3 regions of the Lysinibacillus sp. FSL W7-1291 genome follow, and region 2 is predicted to be linked to each of the others. Evidence: riboswitches for the same ligand, from Rfam matches in the RefSeq annotation. Region 2 holds a riboswitch; each other region holds the start of a gene.
The links. Region 2 has a riboswitch for cobalamin ahead of NST76_RS19470 (iron chelate uptake ABC transporter family permease subunit). Riboswitches for the same ligand answer to the same signal wherever they lie in the genome.

Region 1: it holds a riboswitch for cobalamin, as region 2 does, so the genes downstream of both, NST76_RS10450 (hypothetical protein) here and NST76_RS19470 (iron chelate uptake ABC transporter family permease subunit) in region 2, are expected to answer to the same signal.
Region 3: it holds a riboswitch for cobalamin, as region 2 does, so the genes downstream of both, mmgD (citrate synthase) here and NST76_RS19470 (iron chelate uptake ABC transporter family permease subunit) in region 2, are expected to answer to the same signal.

The regions. Positions count from the first base shown of each region.
Region 1 is NZ_CP151994.1:2,126,973-2,134,576, forward strand. Features, by position in the region: gene aspA (aspartate ammonia-lyase) at 1-415, shown strand, start outside; gene NST76_RS10425 (methyl-accepting chemotaxis protein) at 590-1,834, shown strand; gene NST76_RS10430 (PH domain-containing protein) at 2,437-2,817, shown strand; gene tnpA (IS200/IS605 family transposase) at 2,989-3,462, shown strand; gene NST76_RS10440 (8-oxo-dGTP diphosphatase) at 3,770-4,243, shown strand; gene NST76_RS10445 (GNAT family N-acetyltransferase) at 4,570-4,923, shown strand; cobalamin riboswitch at 5,245-5,429, shown strand; gene NST76_RS10450 (hypothetical protein) at 5,657-6,379, shown strand; gene NST76_RS10455 (hypothetical protein) at 6,417-6,722, opposite strand; gene NST76_RS10460 (translation factor GTPase family protein) at 6,799-7,604, opposite strand, start outside.
Region 2 is NZ_CP151994.1:4,002,636-4,010,239, forward strand. Features, by position in the region: gene NST76_RS19465 (heme ABC transporter ATP-binding protein) at 1-590, opposite strand, end outside; gene NST76_RS19470 (iron chelate uptake ABC transporter family permease subunit) at 596-1,642, opposite strand; cobalamin riboswitch at 1,787-1,975, opposite strand; gene NST76_RS19475 (YdhK family protein) at 2,288-2,857, shown strand; gene NST76_RS19480 (response regulator transcription factor) at 2,898-3,599, opposite strand; gene NST76_RS19485 (ATP-binding protein) at 3,577-4,971, opposite strand; gene NST76_RS19490 (NADPH-dependent FMN reductase) at 5,486-6,028, opposite strand; gene NST76_RS19495 (nitroreductase family protein) at 6,092-6,709, opposite strand; gene NST76_RS19500 (ring-cleaving dioxygenase) at 6,772-7,604, opposite strand, start outside.
Region 3 is NZ_CP151994.1:2,289,023-2,296,626, forward strand. Features, by position in the region: gene NST76_RS11160 (ABC transporter permease subunit) at 1-791, shown strand, start outside; gene NST76_RS11165 (ABC transporter ATP-binding protein) at 788-1,576, shown strand; gene NST76_RS11170 (dipeptide/oligopeptide/nickel ABC transporter ATP-binding protein) at 1,587-2,387, shown strand; gene NST76_RS11175 (DUF2089 domain-containing protein) at 2,660-3,025, shown strand; gene NST76_RS11180 (hypothetical protein) at 3,039-3,425, shown strand; gene NST76_RS11185 (hypothetical protein) at 3,435-3,716, shown strand; gene NST76_RS11190 (NUDIX hydrolase) at 3,772-4,245, opposite strand; cobalamin riboswitch at 4,494-4,689, shown strand; gene mmgD (citrate synthase) at 4,882-6,003, shown strand; gene prpD (2-methylcitrate dehydratase) at 6,102-7,535, shown strand.

The sequences.
Region 1 (7,604 bases), 1.9 Mb from region 2:
TGCCTTCCAAGTGATTGGTAATGACCATACGATTTCACTAGCATCTGAAGCTGGACAATTAGAATTAAACGTAATGGAGCCTGTTTTAGTGTTTAACTTAATTCAGTCCATTAGCATTATGAATAATGTTTTCCGTGCGTTTACGGAAAATTGCTTAAAAGACATCGAAGCAAATGAAGAACGCATGAAAGAATACGTAGAGAAAAGTGTAGGGGTACTAACGGCTGTCAACCCACATATTGGCTATGAAGTAGCAGCACGTCTTGCGCGTGAAGCAATTCTAACAGGTCGTTCTATTCGTGAGCTTTGCATTGAAGAAGGTGTCTTAACAAACGAACAATTAGACTTAATATTAGATCCATATGAAATGACACACCCAGGTATTGCTGGCTCTAGTATCATGAATTTAAAATAATTCCAACATCAAGACTGTAGACATGCTTTACGAGCTGTCTATAGTCTTTTTTTATGCAATCATCAATAGGCTTGTGTCTTTGTTCTTATAAAAGAGAGCGTATCCTTATGATTTTTAGGATTTTTCAACTATAATAATGGTATGGAAGACATATTTTAGTTGGGGGAATTTGGAATGAGTTTACGAAAAAAGAGTTTACTTGGCTTTGCAGTTTTAAATGTCTTAATGATTATTATTCTCTTTATTGATTTAGCCAATGTAACGACATTAGAATGGCTTTCGACTGTATTAACCATCGTAGGAATAGCCATTACATTAGCTTACACCGTATATGTTCATTACAAAGTGATACAGCCTATCAAACAATTAACAGAGGCTGCACAGGGTATTACGGCAGGCCAATTAGATACAGTTGTCATCGAGGTTCGTGACAAGAGTGAGATTTCTCAGCTAGCGCAATCCTTTTTAGAGATGCAGGAACAATTACGCACAATGACACAAAAAATTGCGCACAGCTCTACAGATTTATCAGCAAGCATCGAAGAATTATCCGCAAGTACGAATGAAATTACGGTAGCTGTGGAAGAAGTCGATCAACAAATGGAGAAAACGTCAGAGGGCTTGAAGCAAGCGGCACAATCTGCCAATGATAGTGCTAATGCTATGCAAGAAACTGTCGATGGAATCGGACGAATTACGGAAGCCACTCAGGATGTGTTTGATCATGCAAAAGATGCCAATGAGATTGCAGGAAATGGAGCGAATATTTTACATGTGGCGAAGGAACAAATGAAATTTATTTCTTCTTCAACCGAAAAAACGAGCGGACTCATGCAGCAATTATCCAATAAAATGACAGATATTAAATCGATGACTGAGATGATTACAGCTATTACGGACCAAACGAATTTATTGGCATTGAATGCCGCCATTGAAGCAGCTCGAGCTGGAGAACATGGGAAAGGCTTTGCAGTTGTGGCAGAGGAAGTGCGTCAATTAGCAGAGCAATCCAAGCATTCTGCTGCACAAATCGTGGACTTAGTAGTGGGCATTGAAACTGACACGAAACAGGTAGCATCCTCAGTGGAGGAGGATTTAAAAAATGTTCAGCAGGGTGTCTATGTCATTGATGAAGCAACAAAATCCTTTGGCACGATTTCACAGCATGTTAGTCAAATGACGAGCCAGCTTGAGGATATTTCAACAACAGCTGAACAGCTTTCTAGCAGTGCCAATGAAGTAGCTTCCACTGTGACAACGATTGCTAATGGTATGGGTAAGCTATCGCATTATACAGAGGCTGTTTTACATTCAATGGATGAACAAACAGCCTCAATGCAAGCTGTCAATCATGTGACACAGGATTTAAGCGTACAAGCTGATAATTTACAAAAGCTAACAAATCAATTTCAGGTTTAAGCAAGAAAAACATATTTTCAAGGTTTTTTAGCCCTGAATAGTTATCTAAGAACAAGATGATTTTGCCTCCACAGATAGCTATGCACAAAGGTGGTTTCAGGCGATAGATAAGTAATTTGAAATGCACTTCCTGTCATTAGAATGGGAAGTGTTTTTTATTGGCGGACCAACGTAATTAATTTCTTAGTGAAATCCTTAGAGATCACGTAGATTGTATGCGTAACCTTAACCTACATTCAGCTACTGATTTGTCCTTTTTCACCTTACCAAAGGTGATAGCCATATTTGTTTCTAGCCGTATCCTCTATTTACACCATATTGACAACACCTTCATTTTGGCAGCTGTTGCCATCGCTTCTTGGAATAATTTGAGTGATTCTTCATTCCCATCCTCTTTAAAAAAATCGCTATTTACCTTACCAAAAGAGATGCTAACCTTAATCAGCTTCCTCTCTTCATCACAGCCTAAACAAATGCTAGTAGAGAGCCTATGATTACGTGCAATGCTTCGCCTTTATAGACTCAATAAAACCATTATTTCCTGTCGTAGCGCTATCTTCTTTGTAATACATTAAATAAATGACAATGAAAGGGGCCAGGAGATGGGCTTATTTGATGGATTAATCGGCAATGCGAGCGAGGTGAATTTAGAAAAATTACAGGAGGAGGTCCGTGATTTATTGATTCCAAACGAAACAATCAAAAATGCCTATAAAATTATAAGAGACACGTTTATTTTTACGAATAAACGATTAATCCTTATCGATAAGCAAGGGGTGACTGGCAAGAAAACCGAATATCATTCCATCCCCTATAAAAATATCGTTCATTTTTCAGTAGAAACAGCCGGGACATTTGATTTAGATGCAGAGCTCAAAATATGGGTGTCAGGCAGTTCGTTACCGATTCAAAAAAACTTCAACAAGGCGACGAATATTTACAAAGTGCAAAGTGTTTTAGCGCAGTATGTTTTGGGGACGTAATGTATGGTACTAAAAGCCCGCATTTATGCGAGGCTTTTTTGTTGTGTGCTTTGAAAACCCCCTGCTATGCAGGGGGTTCCAAAGCTTTTAGCTATGGACAATAAAAAAACTCCAAACGTACAATAAAGTCAGGTCTAGTCAACCGACTTCGTACGAAAGGAGCCACCATAAATGGATAATAAAAGTTTAGCACATACAACGTGGAATTGTAAGTATCATATCGTTTTTGCGCCAAAGTATAGAAGGCAGATTATTTATGGTCAAATTAAAGCAGATGTTGGAAGAATATTGCGCCAATTATGTGAAAGAAAAGATGTAGAAATCATAGAGGCAACAGCCTGTCCTGACCACATTCATATGTTGGTAAGTATTCCACCGAAATTGAGTGTATCTGCGTTCATGGGTTATTTAAAAGGGAAGAGTAGTCTAATGATTTTCGACCGACATGCGAATTTAAAGTATAAATACGGTAATCGTCAATTCTGGTGTCGAGGATACTATGTGGACACAGTCGGCCGAAATAAGAAAAAGATACAAGGGTATATAAAAAATCAATTACAAGAAGATATCCTGCAAGATCAAATGACGATGAAAGAATTCATTGATCCATTCACAGGAGAAGAAATCAAGAGAAAGAAAAAATAAGTAAGCCGCTTTAGCGGTTTGTGTGAAAACGGAGTGCGGTTGGCAGACCATTCGAAATGTCTTTAGACATGGGCCAGTACCCCAGCGTTTCACGCGCAGAGCAAACCACCAGTTATACTGGTGGTTCTGATTGTGCAAAGAAAGGATGATATAGATGAGGAAATTACCTTGTGAAGGGTGTAAGGGATTCCAGTTCCGATTACGAAACAGGCACATAATGTAGAGAAGGTGTTAAGAGATAATGAAGTTGTTTAACTAAGAAGGACACATATATGGTAATATTTATTTAAAAAAGATGGAGTGAATTATGAGTAATTCTATTAATTATAAAATATGGACGGTGTGTATGATTCAAAGTGAAGAGAAGGTTTTACTTCTGGATAGACAGCACGACCATTTCAAAGGTTTTATTCCACCGGGTGGTAAAGTTGAATTTCCTGAAAGTATTGTAGAAAGTGCTATCAGAGAAGTAAAAGAAGAAACGGGGTTAGAAGTTAGAAACCTTATTTATAAAGGGCTTTATGAATATGTTAATCCAGTCGCAAAAGATAGATATATGATATTTAATTACATAACAAAGGATTTCGAGGGTGAACTCTTGAAAGATGCTCCAGAGGGGAAAGCGGTTTGGGTAGATATAGAGAACGCATATAAACTTCCTATGCAGCCATCGATACGGAGAAGATTTCCTTTATTTTTTCAAGATGGAACATTTGAGATTCAAGTTGAATGGAACCACGAAGAAAATAAAGAAGGGAAAGTTACTATACGTCACACCTAAAACTTGTTATTGGACTGACAGGGGGCAATCGTTCAATAGAGCAGTCGCTTTTCAATAACATCGAGGTCAGTTCAATACATATATATGTGAAGAATAAATAATGGGGCTTAAATTTACCCACTTTGTTAAATAGTTTAACTTTCAATATCTAAATGGTAGAGAGGGATTAAGAATAGCTAGAGAAAATTCTAAAATAAAAGGTGCTTGACCGTCCTTTTGTTTATTTAACGAACGGTGCATATTGTTGAAGAAGAAATTTTATAATAGTGATTTATTAAAGAATAGGGAAGTGGCAGTAACCATGAACTACATAATCAGATTAGCGAATGAAAACGACTTATCGGGTTTATGATAGTAGAAATAATAAAGATCTATTCACGAATTATTTAAAGCAATTTGCAAAAAAGGAATTATATTTGGTAATTGCTGAACAAGACGCACTTATATTAGGTTTTGGAGTTCTTAAATTAAAAGGTACTTTGCTTCCTAAATTAAGTGACCTATATGTAAAAGAGGATTATCGTGGTAATGGTATAGGTTCAGACTTAATGAGGTATAGAGAAAATATTGCAAAGAGTTTAGGACATTCTGAAATATTTGTGAGTGTTGACCCGATAGAAAATTCCAACATGATAAAGTTAATTAGCAAACACGGTTACGAACCTATCTCTTACCTATAATAAAACCTACACAAGAATTGATTTCAAGAAGTTGTTGAAATAACGGGGCTAGTTGAACAAGATTTAAACAACTTTAAAGAGCCTTCTTATAATATAATTTTTGTATTTTTTGATTAGAAATAACTTTATTATCATTTTACAGAAAGCAATTAAAGTGATGCTCAGTGTGACATGAGGAAAACCTAGTATTCTATGCATCCATTTTACATGGAATTATTTTGAAATAATTAGTATTTTTTAGCATAAATTGACTTTGGACATACAATACTTTACAATGATTAGCTAAGGAATAGAGAATTTTCGCAAATTTCCTTACCAACTGAATAGCGTGTAGTAATAGGTGTAAATTGCGTGCAATTTGCTTAAAAGGGAAGTCGGTGCGAATCCGACACTGTCCCGCAACTGTAAATGTGAGCGACTTTTCAGCAACCACTGTCAAATGATGGGAAGGAGAAAAGTGGCAATGACCATGAGTCAGGATACCTGCCTGTTACGAGTACACACCAGTAACCTACGAGGAATAGGAGGTGGCATGTTGACAAAACAGAATGCTCTGTTCGTCACGGTACGTCAAACGCCCAAAGTAAATGAAGGGGTTCGCAATCGGGCTCATTTACACATACTTAGGGTTTGTTTGGCATTAGGTGATGAACGAAGATAAGCGAAGGATTTCCTCAAAAATGGTAGGAAGTCCTTTTTGTTTTGACATTATGTACGCAAAGGGGATGCATGTATGACTTCTTTAGATATGAACATTTGTAAGCAGCCACGCACAGAAGTTGCCAAGAAAGCGAAAACAAGAATGGCGGTCGAATCATTGATTGACCAATTATTAGCAACGAAGCTGATCCGCAATGATCGCTTCTTTGACCAAATTTTATATAATAAAGAAATTATTTGGATACAAAATGGGGATGTGGACGGGCATCTTTTCGCGAAGGCAGCGGTAACCGATCAACTGAAAACGAAGACCAATAGCTTTATGATGTATATGCCGACTAACCCGATTGTCTATGAGGTTAACGGGGAGTCATACCATTTAATTACACGCATTGATTCCACACGTGCCAAGCCCAACCTTGACCGCCTGTCACTGGAGCCAAAGCCTGTTTTAAGTGCAGCGCGTGTCAATGATGTATTATGCTCGATTGTGATGCGTTTTTATGAAACATATATCCACGATTTAGCGCCTCAACATGATAAGTTAATAGCCTTTGTGCAGCAGGAATATGCCCAATTTATTGAAGCGGTTCAGGCATTAAATGATTACCATTTCAACTGGCATCCACGCGGCAACGGTCACGAGCTATTGCTGCAATTAATTGATCAACTGCAAATTTTAAAAAGTTATCCTGGTAAAGTGCTAGTTGATTTCACAAACACGCATGACTACGTGATTGTCGAGCCTGCATACCTTGTGCACAGTCCTACAAAGAAAGCAGTAGGTGCATTATAAACTCAAGCCCTCCATCAAACGGAGGGCTTGTTTTTATTTATTTGAAGGGAGGGGGTAAATACTCTCGTTCGAGCAGGGAATACTCGCGGAAGCAGATGAAATACTCTCGTTCGAGCAGCGAATACTCGCGGAAGCAGATGAAATACTCTCGCTCAAGCAGCGAATACTCGCGGAAGGAGATGAAATACTCTCGTTCGAGCAGGGAATACTCGCGAAAGGAGATGAAATACTCTCGTTCGAGCAGCGAATACTCGCGGAAGGAGATGAAATACTCTCGTTCGAGCGGGGAATACTCGCGGAAGGAGATGAAATACTCTCGCTCCAGCAAGGAATACTCGCGCAAACAGGGTAAATATTCTCGCTCAAAGCAAGTAAACACCCGCGCAAGCAAACGGCTTCGCGCGGGCAGGATCACCTACTTACAGACAATGCATGGCTGCTTGTGCTTCGTGCCAAGGAACAGAATATCCTTTGCCCTTCGCACAAAAGATGCTGGAGGAGCTGTATTCTGGGTCGGCATTTTTATCGTAGCCCATGTGCGAAATAATTTCCTCTGCATTATGGCATACATCATAGCCATCAAATTGGAGTGTGAGTGCGCCCTTACCATTGGTATAGGCCGCAAAGGTTGTGCTATAGCTCATTAGGGTGGCGACGGGCGCTCGTCCCGTTAGCACAACATCTGTTTCGGATAAGATGGGGTCATCGAATGTACCAGCAGCTTGCTGTATGTCGCTCATCATGCGGCCGATAAAGTCGTTCGAAGCCTTCATTTTAAAGCGATAATAAGGTTCAAGCAGGATGTTCTGTGCTTGCTCAAGTCCTTGACGTAGCGCACGGAAACTAGCTTCTCGGAAATCGCCGCCCGATGTATGTTCATTATGTCCGCGACCTGTTAGCAGTGTAAAATGAACATCTGTCAGAGGGAAGCCTGTGAGTAAGCCATGGTGATCACGCTCAAACAGGTGCTTTTCAACAAGGCGTTGGTTGCCTACCGATAAATGATCCGCATGGCAGGCATTGCTAAATGTATTACCTACTCCTCGCGGATTGGGCTCCATTAGTAAATGAACTTCTGCATAATGCTTGAGGGGCTCAAAATGACCATAGCCTGTCACCGTCGTCACAATGGTTTCCATATATAAAATTTGGGGCTCGCCAAAGGAGACCGTTAATGAAAAACGCTTCATTAACACTTCTATCAGTACCTCCAACTGAATAACGC
Region 2 (7,604 bases):
ATATTCAAGTCATGTAAAGCCGCAACTACTGTTAAATGTAAGGTTTGAATTAAGTCCATAAGCTGAAGTTGATGTTGGATATCTAAATGATTCGTTGGCTCATCTAATATAAGCACTTGTGCTTGCTGTGCTAGTGCTCGTGCAACCATTACACGTTTTTTCTCTCCACCTGAAAGGGAGCTAAAGCTTCGTTTTTCTAAATGAGCTATACCTGTTTGCTTCAAAGCATCTTTAACAATTTGAAAATCTTGCTCTTGATCTAGCTCTAACAGTTTTTTATGTGGCGTTCTCCCCATGCTAACTAAATCATGTACAGTGAAATCAAATAAAACAGGTGTATCTTGACTAACAACAGCTAAATTCTTCGCAATTGCTTTACTAGATTGCTTTAAAATATCATGCTCATTTAATAATACCGTCCCGCTTTCAGGTTTTAGAAGACGATACATATTTTTTAGCAATGTTGATTTGCCACTACCATTAGGACCAATTAACCCAACAAACTGCTTTTTCTTTATTTGAATACTTACTTCATGTAGTATACGTTGATCGTTAATGGAGAATGATACTTGCTTTGCTTCTAATGTCATATAAGTTAATCTCCTTCACCGAAAGAATAATTATTGCGACGGAGTAGCCAAATGAAAAATGGACCTCCGCAAAAGGCTGTAATAATACCAATTGGCATTTCCTGAGGAGCAATGATAATTCGAGCAAAGGCATCAGCCCACACTAAGAAAATCCCCCCTATTAAAGCACTAATCGGTATCACATATTTATAGTTAGATCCCACAATTAAACGTACTATATGAGGGATAATTAGACCTACAAAACCAATAGAGCCACTGACTGCCACCAGTACACCTGTTAACAGGGAGACAAGTAATATAAGCTGAATCCGAAATTGCTGAAGATTAACGCCTAATGTCACTGCCGCTTCTTCCCCAAGTAAAAGTAAATTTAAATTTCGATAGTGTAGCCAGAGAAGCCCAAATACGACGAAAAATATGGAAGCTGGAATGATAATATTATTCCATTTAGCTCCTGCTAGACTACCTAGCATCCAAAACATAACAGCTTTTAAAGCCCCCTCTTGCTTTGACATCATTAAAATAAAATTAGAAATGGCCGTTAAAATAAAGGAAACAGCCATACCTGCCAATAACAGACGAAAAATAGAAACCCGTCCCCCAACACGAGATAAGAAAAACACCAGTGCAATGGCAAGTAATGATCCTAGAAAGGCTGATATTGAAAGCGCGTAAATACCTAAAAATGAAAAGGCTCCTAAAATAATCACAGATGTCGCTCCGACGGCTGCCCCTGAAGAAATCCCTAAAATATACGGGTCAGCAATGGAATTTCGCACAAGTGCCTGAATGGCTGCCCCCGCAATGGCTAATCCAGCACCAACAATAGCAGCCAATAAAACACGAGGTGCTCTTATTTGCCAAATGATAATTTCCTGTGAGCGACTCCAATCTTGCTCTATGGCATTTTGTATAAAGGGGATTTTAGAAAGAATAACTTTCCATACATATAATGGTGTAACTGATACAGAGCCGACCATGACAGCAAAGGTCATAGAAACAATTAATACGAAGAAAAGGATTAAGGAAAAAAATATAAACTTTTTATTCATCCGTTTTAAACTCCTACTGAATAGTGATGAATGAAGCAATAAAAAAAGGTATTCCATACGCAACTACGCATAGAAATACCCTAGAATAAACAAAGTCAGAAAAAATCCAGCTATTGTCCGTAATTGCTTGCATCCTCGTGGGCATTACAGGTATTACTAACTGGCAGGTCTCCTGGCTTCGATTCAACACCCTATAATTGCCTTCCCATTCTTCCACAGTGGCAAATAATATTATAGGACTCCTCGTTACAGTTGCGGGACAGCGTCGGACTTACACCGACTTCCCTTTTAAGTGACATTATAAAATGGCACACCAATAGTATTTGAATTTATAAAATTGTGACGATTCTATCATACATTTTTATAGATTGTTAGTCTACATGGAATTTTATTTCTAAGGAAGAACAATATATAAGCTGTATCTTCGCAGTTTTGAGCACAATAGCTATTTGCTCGTTATAAATTGGCTATCTATTACTTAATAGTTTTGGCATGGGAGGATACTCCACCACATCTTAGCCACTTTTCCTATCACATACATCAATAACATTTCGCTCTCTTCATTCATGTCAAAAAGCAATTGACATCCATCATTTCTGCACATTTGTTTGCTACAGTAAGGGAAAATAGTGAGGAGGATATTACATGATATTTAAAAGAAAATGGTCTACTGGACTTCTAGCAGTAACGGCCTTCATTAGTTTAACAGCTTGTGCGGAGGAGCAAACGAAGCCTGCATCTCCTTCCAATAACACTGCTGAAGAAATGGATCATTCTACGATGAGCCACTCAAGCTCAGGTGAAGTACCATCCACATTAAAGAACGCGGATAATCCGAAGTTTTCTGTTGGAAGTAACGTGATTATTACGGATGGACATATGGACGGTATGAGAGGTGCCGAAGCAACAATAATAGGTGCCTATAACACAACTGCCTATGTTATTTCCTATGAGCCAACTTCCGGTGGAAAGCGTGTAGAAAATCATAAGTGGGTGATTCATGAAGAATTGATTGATCCAGAAGAAGCACCACTAGCCCCTGGCACAGAAGTAAAAACGGACGCAGCGCATATGGAAGGTATGGAAAATGCGACTGTCCGTATTGAGGAGGCTATCCAAACGACTGTTTATATGGTTGATTACACTTCGACCACAAATGGTGAAGCTGTTAAAAATCATAAATGGGTGACAGAAGAAGAATTAACCTCAAAATAATATGAACAACCTCTCCAGCATTTCTGGCAGAGGTTGTTTTCTAGCTTTTGTGTTGTAACGGTTTTCTATCAATTGACTTATGCCATTTATAGCCGATACCCCATACTGTTTGCAAGTAATCATCCGCAGGGAACCCACTTTTTCTTAATTTTTCTCGTAAATTACGCACATGAGAATCAATGGTACGATCTTCAATTGTCACATTATATCCCCAGACTGTGGTGATTAGATGTTCTCTAGAAAATACTTTACTTTGATGATCTAAAAATAAAACAAGCATGGAAAATTCCTTTGGTGTTAGGGGAATTGCCTCATGTTGAAAATATAATTCAAAGGATTCCTTATCTAAACGAAGACCCTCAAAGCTAATAACTTTTTCCTCTATTTTCGATCTTCTTAATACCGCATGTATACGTGCTAATAACTCTTCCTCATCAAAGGGTTTTAATATGTAGTCATCAGCACCGAGGTTTAAGCCTTTTACAATATCCGCATGCTCTCCTTTTGCAGTAAGCATAATGATGGGTACATCCCAAAACTTCCTAATTTCTTGGCACGCCTGCCACCCATCCATCTCTGGCATCATAACATCCAAAAGAATTAAATCTGCATGCCCATCTTCTAAAAAATCGAAAGCCTCTTGAACGGAAGACATAGCTCTACAATAAAAATTCGGCTCTAAATAAAGGGTTAATAAATCTAACATTCTTGGCTCATCATCAATGCATAAAATGGTTTTCATCTGTTTCTACCCCTTTAAAAGATAATTCAAAAGTAGTTCCTTTATTTATTTCACTGCTAACCTTCACTTCGCCCCCATGCGCCTGTACAAGTTCCTTGACAATAGCAAGCCCCAGTCCAGAACCACCTAAAGCACGACTACGAGATTTTTCCACTCGATAAAATCGTTCAAAAATATAGGGTAAATCCTTCTTTGGAATCCCCTTCCCTGTATCTTGAACGATAATGCTTAAAACATCATTGTGTTTCTTTGCGGTGACTGAAGTCGTATCTCCTGACGCACAATAGATTAATGCGTTATTTAATAGATTTATTAGGATTTGCTCTAGCCTTGCTTCATCTGCCCATACTGTCAAACCCTCTTCATAACGTACAATAAAATGTATACCCTTCTCTTGAAAAGCAGGGCTTAGCTTTTTTTCAATGTTTGTAAAAAATGAATTTAAATGTACGTTTTGTTGTTCAATCACAAACGAGTTTTCATCCATTTTAGCTAAATCAAATAAATCTTTAATTAATCGAGAAAGTCTATTTGTTTCTTCTATTATAATGGCTAAATACTTTTGGCGATCCTGCTCTGTTAAATCCCGTTTCGAAAGAATGTCGGTATAGCCTTTAATAAAGGTTAGAGGTGTGCGAAGCTCATGTGCAATGCTCGATAAAAATTCCTTACGCTCATGCCTTAAATGATTCAGATCGTTAGACAACAGCTGTATAGCATTCGATAAATCCCCAAGCTCATCCTTTCCATTGGTAGAAAGGGCGACTGTAAAATCACCTTTGCTCATTTTCAATGTGGCCTCTTTCATTTGAATTAATGGTTTAGCAAGCTTTCGAGATAGAACGATAATGACTGCTATAGTGACAAGACCAGATACTAACCCAACGATGAGAAAATGTTTATTTAAGCGTTTCATTAACGCATGAATGGAGTCTGTATTTTGAAACATAAAGACATAGCCAATCGTTCTTTGCTGATTTTGAATAGGACTAATAGTGGCAATCGCTTGAACCTCTTGCCAATCATCTTGTAAGATCCTTCCCTCATACGGTATTTTTCCCTCAATCTTATGGATCATATCACTAATTTCTAAATCAGGCTGCGAAGAAACCAGTATTGTTCCCTCATAATCAGTCACTACTACATCCGTACTTTCATTAGATTCCATAAGTACCACATGTGCTAGCGTTTCCTCGTTGAAGTTCTGTTCTAATACCGTACGATGTGAATTTCCCCTTGCTTGCAAACTTGCTAGCTCTTCCTCAACTCTAGAATTGGTTAAGGAGACATGTAAAAAAAACATCATAAATGTTTCGATACAAAATAATGTAATAAAAAAGATGATGCCCAGCTTTAGTGATAATTTTCTCATCTGCAACCACCATTTTAGAATTTCTTAAAAGTATAGCGTGAAAGTATGAAGATTTCATGCAGAAACAACATTAAAAAAATGTCTATAACGAAATGGACCTCCACTAAGGGAAATTTCTTGATGCTAATGCTTCTTCTTGTGCAGGGTCTTGAATTCGGCACAACTTTATAAAATGATTGTCACAACCCATGTACGTCAGCAACAGTTAATTAATTTAGTACATAATATTGCTTAAGCTATCTTCGTTAACCTGACTTGCTATAAAATTAGTTGATGAGTAATGGATTGATTGAAGAAAAACAAGCGACTCTTTGGGGATTAGCGTCACAGAAGTAGTTTTGGAGAGAACAATGTGGGTGAAACAGTTCATCGGATGATCCTTGAAAGCTTAGCTCTATGCAAAGAACAAAGTGATCGTTCACAAAGGAAATCAACTTTGCTTTGCTCAACTGCCATTCTTATTTTTCTAATAAGATGACCCATAAGTAAAGTATACTTATGGGTCAGATTTTAATTAAATGTATTTTTTTGCCCAGTTTAAAAAGTTATCGATGACTACATCAAGGAATTTTACTGTACCTTCATCAGTTAAATTGCCTTCTGCATCGAATTTAGTGTGAACAGCACCAATGTAAACATCATTGCCGCTTAGTAATGGTGAGTTAATGCCAGGAGAGAATAAAATATCGCGTAAATGTAATTGCGCTTTTACAGTACCTAAGTTCCCCATAGATGCACCCATAATGATAGATGGTTTACCAATCATTACTTTATCTACACGAGATAGCCAATCAATGGCATTGACCATAACGCCTGGTACTGTACCATTATATTCTGGTGTCACCCATAGTACAGCATCTGCCGCCTTTACTTTTGCTTTAAAATCAAGAACCTCTTGCGGTGCTTCATTTTCGATATCTTGATTATACATTGGTAGATCCTTTAAGCTTAAAACTTCAAGATCTAACTTTTCTGTATAACGTTTTTGAATAAATTGAGCTAATTGCATATTATAAGATTCTTTACGGATACTACCAACGATAGCTACCACTTTCATGATGTTTCCTCCTAAATGTACATTATTCATAGTATTTGTATAGCAATTCTATTTTATACCACATTAATAATAAGTGGCAAATTCTTCAACTGGCTTGCGATAGCCTCGTAAGCGACGACTGTCTTCTTTTTCTTTCCCAATTGTAATCATCAGTGCTATCTCTTTGGTTTCTGGCACATGAAATAGTTCTCGCAATTTCTGATGATCAAAACCAATCATAGGACAAGTGTCCCAGCCGCGATTTTTTGCAGCAAGCATAAATAGCATGGCAGACAAAGACGCATTTCGAATAGCTTCATCCTTCATAAATGTCTCACCACGTTCTTCATAAAATTTAGTATTCTCTGCAACAATTTCTACTAGTTCACTAGCTGTTATTATACCCAAATCAACCATACCTTGACTTAGTTCAGCAGTATCTTTATAAGCATCTTTATCACCTAAGACAAGGATTACCCCTGAAGCTGAATGCACTTTATATTGACCAAATGCCGCCTCTCGCACCTTTTCCTTCATATCCTCATCCAGCACAACGATATAGCTTGCATGCTGTAAGTTAAATGCTGATGGGGCGAGCTTAACATCCTCCAAAATAGGACGAATATCTTCCTCAGTCATCTTAACGCCCTTGATAAAATTATTAGCAGAGCGACGCTTATCAATCAGCTTGGAAAATTCCACTTATTAAACCTCCAATATAGTTATGTATTCATCCAGTAGTAACCCTACTGAATGAAATAATATTACTCATATTCTTTATCGAACGTAATGGAGCTTCTTACAGTATCTATTGGACGAACGAGGCCTTCAATCTGCTCACGCTTTGGTTCTAAAAACGGTGGTAATGACAGTTTCTCACCTAGCGTTTCATATGGCTCATCACCCATAAACCCTGGACCATCTGTAGCCAATTCAAATAAAATTTGAGGTGCTACCCGTGCATACAATGATTCAAAGAAATGACGATTTACATAGCCAGATGTATGGAAGCCAAAGCTTTCAAAACGTGCAGTCCATTCATCTAATACTGCACGATTCTCTACACGAAAGGCTGCATGGTGAACCGTACCAAAGCCTTGTCGAGCAACAGGTAACACAGTGTTATGCTCTACAATAATTTGAGCGCCATTTCCACCCTCACCTACTTCAAATAGATGGAAATCTCCTTCTTCTGCAATTTCTTTAAAAAGCATCACTTTTTCTAGCATATCTTTAAAATATTTCACATTAGCTACACGAACAAATACTGGCCCTAAACCTGTAATTGCAAATTCTACTGGGATGGGACCATCTTGCCAAGGCGTGCCTGAAGCAACTCCTGTATTATGCTCATCAGAAATAAGCTGATAGTGCTGATCGTCAAAATCAACAAAGGACAATGTTTTTTTACCAAACTGTTCTTTAATACCTGTATGTTTTACAGTCAATCGATCAAAGCGCTTTACCCAATAATCTAAAGCTGCATCCGTCGGTACACGGAAAGAAGTTTTTGATATTTCATTTGTTCCATGTACCCCTTTTGGGATGTTTGGGAAATCAAAGAATGTCATATCTGTCCCTGCACTACCTTTATCAT
Region 3 (7,604 bases), 1.7 Mb from region 2:
GAGATCCTATTCTAGGGTTATTTAGCTTATCCCTCCTTGTAATCATTGTCTTACTGGGATTGTTTGCACCCATTTTAATGCCACATGATCCGTTAGCTGTCGATATAACTAAGAAATTTTTAGCCCCTTCCTGGGATTACCCATTTGGTACAGATCACTTAGGAAGATGCGTCTTTTCTCGCATGCTTTTAGGTATTCGCTATTCATTAGGATCCGCACTCTTCATTCAAGTCGTTGCTATTGTTTTAGCTGTCCTACTTGGTGCCTTTGTAGCGTTGAAAAGAGGTATAATCGATGTGGTATTTATTCGAATATGTGATGTTTTATTAGCTTTTCCGACACTGGTACTTGCATTTGGACTTTTAGGTGTATTAGGCCCTAGCTTAAAAAATGTTTTAATAGCCCTTATTTTTACACAGCTTATTTATTACTCCAGAATGGTTCGAAGTTTATGTATTGGGATGAATGAAAAAGACTTTATTCAAGCTGCTAAGATTACTGGCACTACAGGCATTAAATTAATCATTCGCCATTATATCCCTAACATACTGCCAGCTATTGTCACGATTGTGGCGTTAGATATCGGGAAAGTCATTTTAGAAATCGCTGGCTTTTCCTTTATAGGTCTGGGCGTGCAGGCGCCGATTCCAGAATGGGGCATGATGGTAAATGAAGGGAAACAATATATCCGTCAGCATCCCGATTTAATGCTTTATCCTGGGCTTGCCATTGTCCTAGTGGTGTTATTGTTTAATCATTTAGCCAATTGTTTAAAGAAGTTTGATTCGTGAAAGGTGAAGTTATGGAGAAGGTTTTAGAAGTGAAAGATTTAAACGTCAAAATTGGGGAGAAAAATGTATTAACCACTATCAATCTGACAGCCTATAAAGGGCGTGTCTTAGGAATCATAGGAGAAAGTGGTAGTGGCAAGACCATGCTTTGCCATGCCATCATGCAAACATTACCATCTATCGCACAGGTGACACAAGGGGAAGTTCTTTATCAGCAGGAAAATTTAATGAATGTTTCGGCTACTCAATTAAGAGCATATCGTGGGCGGCATCTTTCGATGATTTTGCAAAATCCATCCGCTGCCTTCGATCGTATCCAAACGATTGAAAGCCATTTCAGAGAAACATTAAAGGCACACTTTAAGCTGACCAAAAAAGAAATGAGACAAATAGCTCTTGATGCCTTACATAAAGTGCATTTACCAAATCCAGAGCAGATTTTACATTATTATCCTTTTCAGTTGAGTGGTGGCATGCTACAGCGAGTGATGATTGCCTTATCATTGGCGCTACAAGCCTCCCTCTATATTGCTGATGAACCAACGACAGCTCTTGATACGATCAATCAAAAACAAGTATTAACACTATTTGATCGTATTCGCGTAGAAACAGAAGCTGCCATACTTCTTGTTACACATGATTTAGGTGTTATTGCTGAACTAGCTGACGATGTGGCTGTTATGTATCAAGGAAAAATCATTGAGCAAACGAATGTCTATGATTTCTTTGATGCACCTCAGCATGCCTATACAAAGAAACTATTACAAGCAAGAATGCTATTTTAGAGGTGAAAAAATGACGCTGCTAGACGTGAAAAATATTGATATGCATTACGCTCAAAGACCATTTCTATTCCAGCGTAAGCAGGAAGTTCCCGTATTACAGAAGGTGTCATTCTCACTTCAGGAGGGGGAATGTCTAGGAATAGTCGGTCAAAGTGGTTCAGGAAAAAGCACATTAGGTCGTATTATTTTAGGAATCGAACGACCAACAAACGGGGAGTTGCTCTTTCAAGGTGTCAATTTATACGAAGCACCAAGCAAGCATAAAAAAAGAATACGTAGAGATTTACAGGCAGTTTTTCAAAATAGCTATCATTCATTTAATCCGAAGCAGACGATTTTTGAAATACTCGAAGAACCGTTTCTGAATTTCGAGCATTTTAGCAAAACAGAGCGACAACATAAAGTAAGGGAATTACTAGACTGTGTAGAGTTAGAGAGGGCAATGGCTCAAAACTATCCTTCGCAGCTTAGTGGGGGGCAACAGCAACGAGTCAACATCGCTAGAGCTCTTGCGCTAAAGCCAAAATTAATTGTCTTAGATGAAGCGATTAGCAGTCTTGATATGATTTTACAAAAAAAGATTATACAATTACTACAAACACTTCAAAAAGAGCGACAGCTTGCTTACATTTTCATTTCGCATGATTTACAGGCAACACGTTTTATGTCAGACCGTATCCTTGTCATGCAGCATGGTCGGCTAGTGGAGGAGATTGGCAAGGATGGAGCATATGAGCATCCTGCTTCACAACAATTATATCATGCTATTTTGCCTTCACACCCGCGAGAAAGAAAACATAAAACGAAATGATCATAATATAGAAAACACGTATACAATGGGCATGGAGGTATGGGCTGGTAATGATAGAGGCCAGTTGGATTACCTCATTTGCTCCAAACATTAGTAAGAGTCATCTATTAAAGAAACGCCATTTTGCATTAGAATGGTGTTTTTCTTTTTATTAATAATATTAATCAGGTAATTAACTTTATTGATATTTTCATTTAATAAATTAATTTTATTATTTACTTTTTTAAATTATTTGGTATATAATCAATTTAACTTAAAGGAAGGAGTTCACTATGGCTTATCAAGTAATCACAAATTGTCCTGTCTGCAGTAAAACATTGAAAATTACGAAGTTACAGTGTTCTCATTGTCAAACGACGATTGAAAATGAGTTTGAATTGTCGAAGCTAGCATCCTTATCACAGGATCAGCTTCATTTTGTGGAAGTATTTTTAACATGTCGAGGGAATATTAAGGAAGTAGAAAAGGAACTGGGCATTTCGTACCCAACTGTGCGAGGCAAGCTAAATGACATTATCTCATCCCTTGGCTATGTCCAAAAGAAGAAAAATGAAGTAGACGAGAAAAAAATTGTAAGCATGTTGGAAAATGGCGAAATCACAACTGATGAGGCCATAAAACTCTTAAAAGACGAATAGGGAGGAATGCTACATGAAAGAGGAAATTACTAAAGTGTTAACCATGATTCAAGAGGGAAAAATTGATGCTGATAAAGGGTCAGAGCTGATTCAAGTGTTACAAGAGAAAGAGGAGTCAGGTAATAAATTTCTGGAAAAAACGAAGTATTTAGATAAAACGTTAAAGGTTCGTGTGGTGTCCACTGAAAATGATAATGTCACTGTGAATTTGCCTATAAAACTTGTCAAGGCTGTGTTAATGGCTGGACACAGTATCGCTGCGAGTATTCCGCAATCGGAAAAATACGTGAAAGATATCGATATCAATCTTCTTCTTGAAGCCATCGAAAATGAATTAGATGGACAAATTGTGGACATAAAATCGGCAAACGGAGATACCGTTTCAGTTTTCATTGAGTAGAGGCGACTTATGATGCATGTAAAAGTGAAAGCAAAAGACGTTCGTTTTACCGTTCCTGTTCCATATGCTGTGCTAACCATTGTTCTTTCCATTTTGACTTCAAAATGGATTCAGCAAAGTGTCAACAAATGGACAAAGGCATACTTCGACAGAAAAAAAATCGACTTTTCCTTTCCATTCATTGACAAAGAAATGCTCAAGCCTATTATCAAGGAACTACAAAATTATAAAGGGCTCGTGCTAGTAGATGTCAAGGCACAAGACGGTACAGAGGTTAAGGTTAGACTGTAATAACCTAATAGTTAAGATGGGAGCATGTTTTCATAAAAAGCATGCTCTTTGTTATTTAAAGAGAATTCTTTGCAAAAGAACTATCTAAATTCCACAATTTGTCCTCTAGATTGTCTAAGAGTGTTTTTGTTCTTTTCTCAAGATGATCTGGTAGCTCATTTTTACTGAAATAGGTAAGATTCAAACTCTCACCATCCCTCATCTCTAATACACCACTGACATTTTTCGCACTATAAAGATGAATAACTGTATAGATTTCATCCCCATTTGGATATTGAAAATAATAATTTGGCCCTGAAAAAACACCAATCAAGTCCAATTCATTCGCTACCAGTCCTGTTTCTTCATGAAGTTCACGGGTAGCAGTTTCATTCAGTTCCATTGAGCCACCAGGTAATCCCCAATCCAACGTATCTGAACGATGTTGAAAGAGAATTTTCTTGTCATCGTTGACTACAAGAATTGTCGCCCCGATACTGATAATCGGTCTACTACCGATGTGTTTCCTTAATTCTGAAATATAGCCCATATGTGCTCCTCCTCTATATTATAAAAAAACTATTCGCCTTTCTTATTATAAAGACCTCTATTTTACTTATAACCCTTGAAAATGGAGTTATGGGTATAGATGAACAATCTTTTTTTGTACAAAATAATGCTCAAAAATGCAGAATAGTCAATCAAAAATGAAAAATAGCTTTTTATAATCAGTCTTTTCTGAATTTTACCTATATTGATTGTTTTGAAAACTCTATGTTAAGGTAAATAGACAAATTGAATATGCTAAATTTTGGTGGTTCAAATGGGGTTCATTCCATTTGATTAAAAGGGAAGTTGGTGAGAGTCCAACACTGTCCCGCAACTGTATTTAGGAGCTCGATAACAAGGCCACTGTTTTGTTTGTCAAAATGGGAAGGTGTTATTGAAGTGTTGATTATAAGTCAGGAGACCTGCCACAAAATAAGCATCAATTGACCTACGAGGATAGGGAGGTGTTAGCTACTGCATGATTTTTGTGAATTCCTGTAAATTCACTGTTATTTGGTCTGTCATGCTTTTGTAGATTAACAACTTCTAAAAAGGGGTAGAAGTTGTTTTTTTGTTGTTCTTTCGTGTTGGAATGGTAACGCTTACAAGAATAATTAAACAAAGGGGCTGTCATTGAATGGAGTTAACTTATTCACCAGGTCTTGATGGGGTCATTGCTGCTGAAACAAAATTATCTTTTTTAGACACTGTAGGAAGTCAAATTGTTATTCGAGGCTACGACTTGATTGAATTATCACAAAGATATTCGTATTTAGACATTGTCTACCTACTACTGCATGGCGAAATTTCTACTGCCGAGCAACAGGCTGACTTACAGGACAAATTAAAAGCACATTATCAGGTTCCACAAGAGATATTCCAAATCTTCAAGCTCTTGCCTAATGAAACACATGCGATGGATGGACTGAGAACTGGAATTTCTGTTTTAGCAGGCTTTGATCAGCACATCAATGATCGTTCTACTGAAATGAACTTGACGCGAGCTTATAGACTTTTAGGCGGTATGCCTAACATCGTAGCCAATAGCTATCGTGTCTTAAACGGACAAGATGTTGTGGAGCCAGATAGTCAGCTTTCCTATAGCGCCAATTTTTATTACATGATTACTGGTAGAAAACCAACGGCGTTAGAAGAAGAAATTTTTGATCAGTCTCTCGTTTTATATAGTGAGCATGAGATGCCAAATTCGACGTTTACAGCTCGTGTTATTGCCTCTACACAATCTGATTTGTACGGTGCTTTAACTGGAGCTGTCGCATCATTGAAAGGAAATTTACATGGAGGGGCCAACGAGGCAGTCATGTACATGCTTCTAGAAGCCAAAACAGTAGCAGGCTTTGAAGCCTTGCTGAAAAATAAACTGCAAAATAAAGAAAAAATTATGGGCTTTGGTCACCGTGTTTATATGAAAAAGATGGACCCAAGAGCACAGATTATGAAAGAGGCTTTGCATAAATTATGTTTGGCACAAGGGGATGATCGCTTATATCACATGTGTGAAGCTGGTGAGAAGGTGATGGCACAAGAAAAGAGCTTGTACCCAAATTTAGATTATTATGCAGCACCAGTATACTACATGCTTGGCTTGCCAATTGAAATCTATACACCTATCTTTTTTGGCTCACGAACGATTGGCTTATGTGCTCACGTCATTGAGCAGCATGACAATAACCGATTATTTAGACCTCGTGTCCATTATATTGGCGAGCGTCATAACCTTGAAGAATTGTCGGTATAATCAAGTTTTAACAACTCGCCATAGAGCTGATGGGCATTCTGACCAATGCCTATCAGCATACTAGTATATCAAATTCATGCCTTGAAAGGAAGATATAGATGATTAAAACAAATGACATATCTAAGACAGATCAATTACTTACAGATATTGCGGATTACGTAGTCAATACAACTATTACAAGTGAAGAAGCATACGAAACGGCACGCTATGTATTATTAGATACATTAGGGTGTGGCATTTTGGCCTTACAATATCCTGAATGCACGAAACTTCTTGGCCCAGTAGTACCAGGCACAGTCGTTCCCAATGGTACACGAGTTCCAGGCACTTCCTATGTTCTTGATCCTGTAAAAGGTGCCTTTAATATCGGTTGTATGATTCGTTGGCTGGATTACAACGACACTTGGCTTGCGGCTGAATGGGGACACCCTTCTGATAATTTAGGGGGCATATTAGCTGTGGCTGATTATTTGAGTCGCGTGCGTGTTGCTGAAGGGAAAGAGCCACTTAAAATGAAAGACGTATTAGAAATGATGATACAGGCCCATGAAATACAAGGTATTCTCGCATTAGAAAATAGCTTAAATCGTGTTGGGTTAGACCATGTACTGTTTGTCAAAATTGCGACAACAGCTGTTGTGACAAAGGCATTAGGTGGCACTCATCAGGAAATTGTCAACGCCTTATCAAATGCTTGGATTGATAATTCGAGCCTACGAACATATCGCCATGCACCGAATACGGGTTCTAGAAAATCATGGGCTGCTGGTGATGCAACAAGCAGGGCAGTACACTTAGCCATGATGGCTGTGAAAGGCGAAATGGGCTATGCAACGGCCTTATCTGCACCTGGCTGGGGCTTCCAAGATGTTCTCTTTAATAAGCAAGAATTAAAGCTTGCTAGACCACTAGCATCTTATGTGATGGAAAATGTTCTATTTAAAGTTTCTTATCCAGCTGAATTCCATGCACAAACAGCTGCCGAATGTGCCGTTCATTTACACAATGAAGTGAAAAATCGTTTACAGGACATTGAACGCATTCAAATTACGACCCATGAATCCGCTATACGAATTATCGATAAGGAAGGACCTCTTAATAACCCAGCTGATCGTGATCACTGTCTTCAATACATTACAGCAATAGGGCTTATCTATGGTGATATTACAGCAGACCACTATGAAGATGAAGTGGCTGCAGATCCACGTATCGATAATTTAAGAAATAAAATGGTGGTTGTGGAAAAACCCCAATATACAATTGATTACCTAGATCCTGAGAAACGTTCGATTGCCAATGCTGTTCAAGTTTATTACAAAGATGGCACATCATCTGAGCTTATTGAATGTGAATATCCTTTAGGACACCGTTTCCGTCGTGAGGAAGCATTCCCTCAAATCATCGATAAGTTCCAGCAAAACATTAGCACCCATTATTCTCAAAAACAACACAGCAAGATTAATGAAGTTTGTGCTGATCAAGCACTTCTTGAAAATAGTGCTGTTCATGAATTCGTTAATTTATTTGTTTAACTTCTTTCAGGAAATTAAAGCCTCTGGCGAATGTCACGAATCGGGAAGGAGTTAATAAAGGATGTTAGC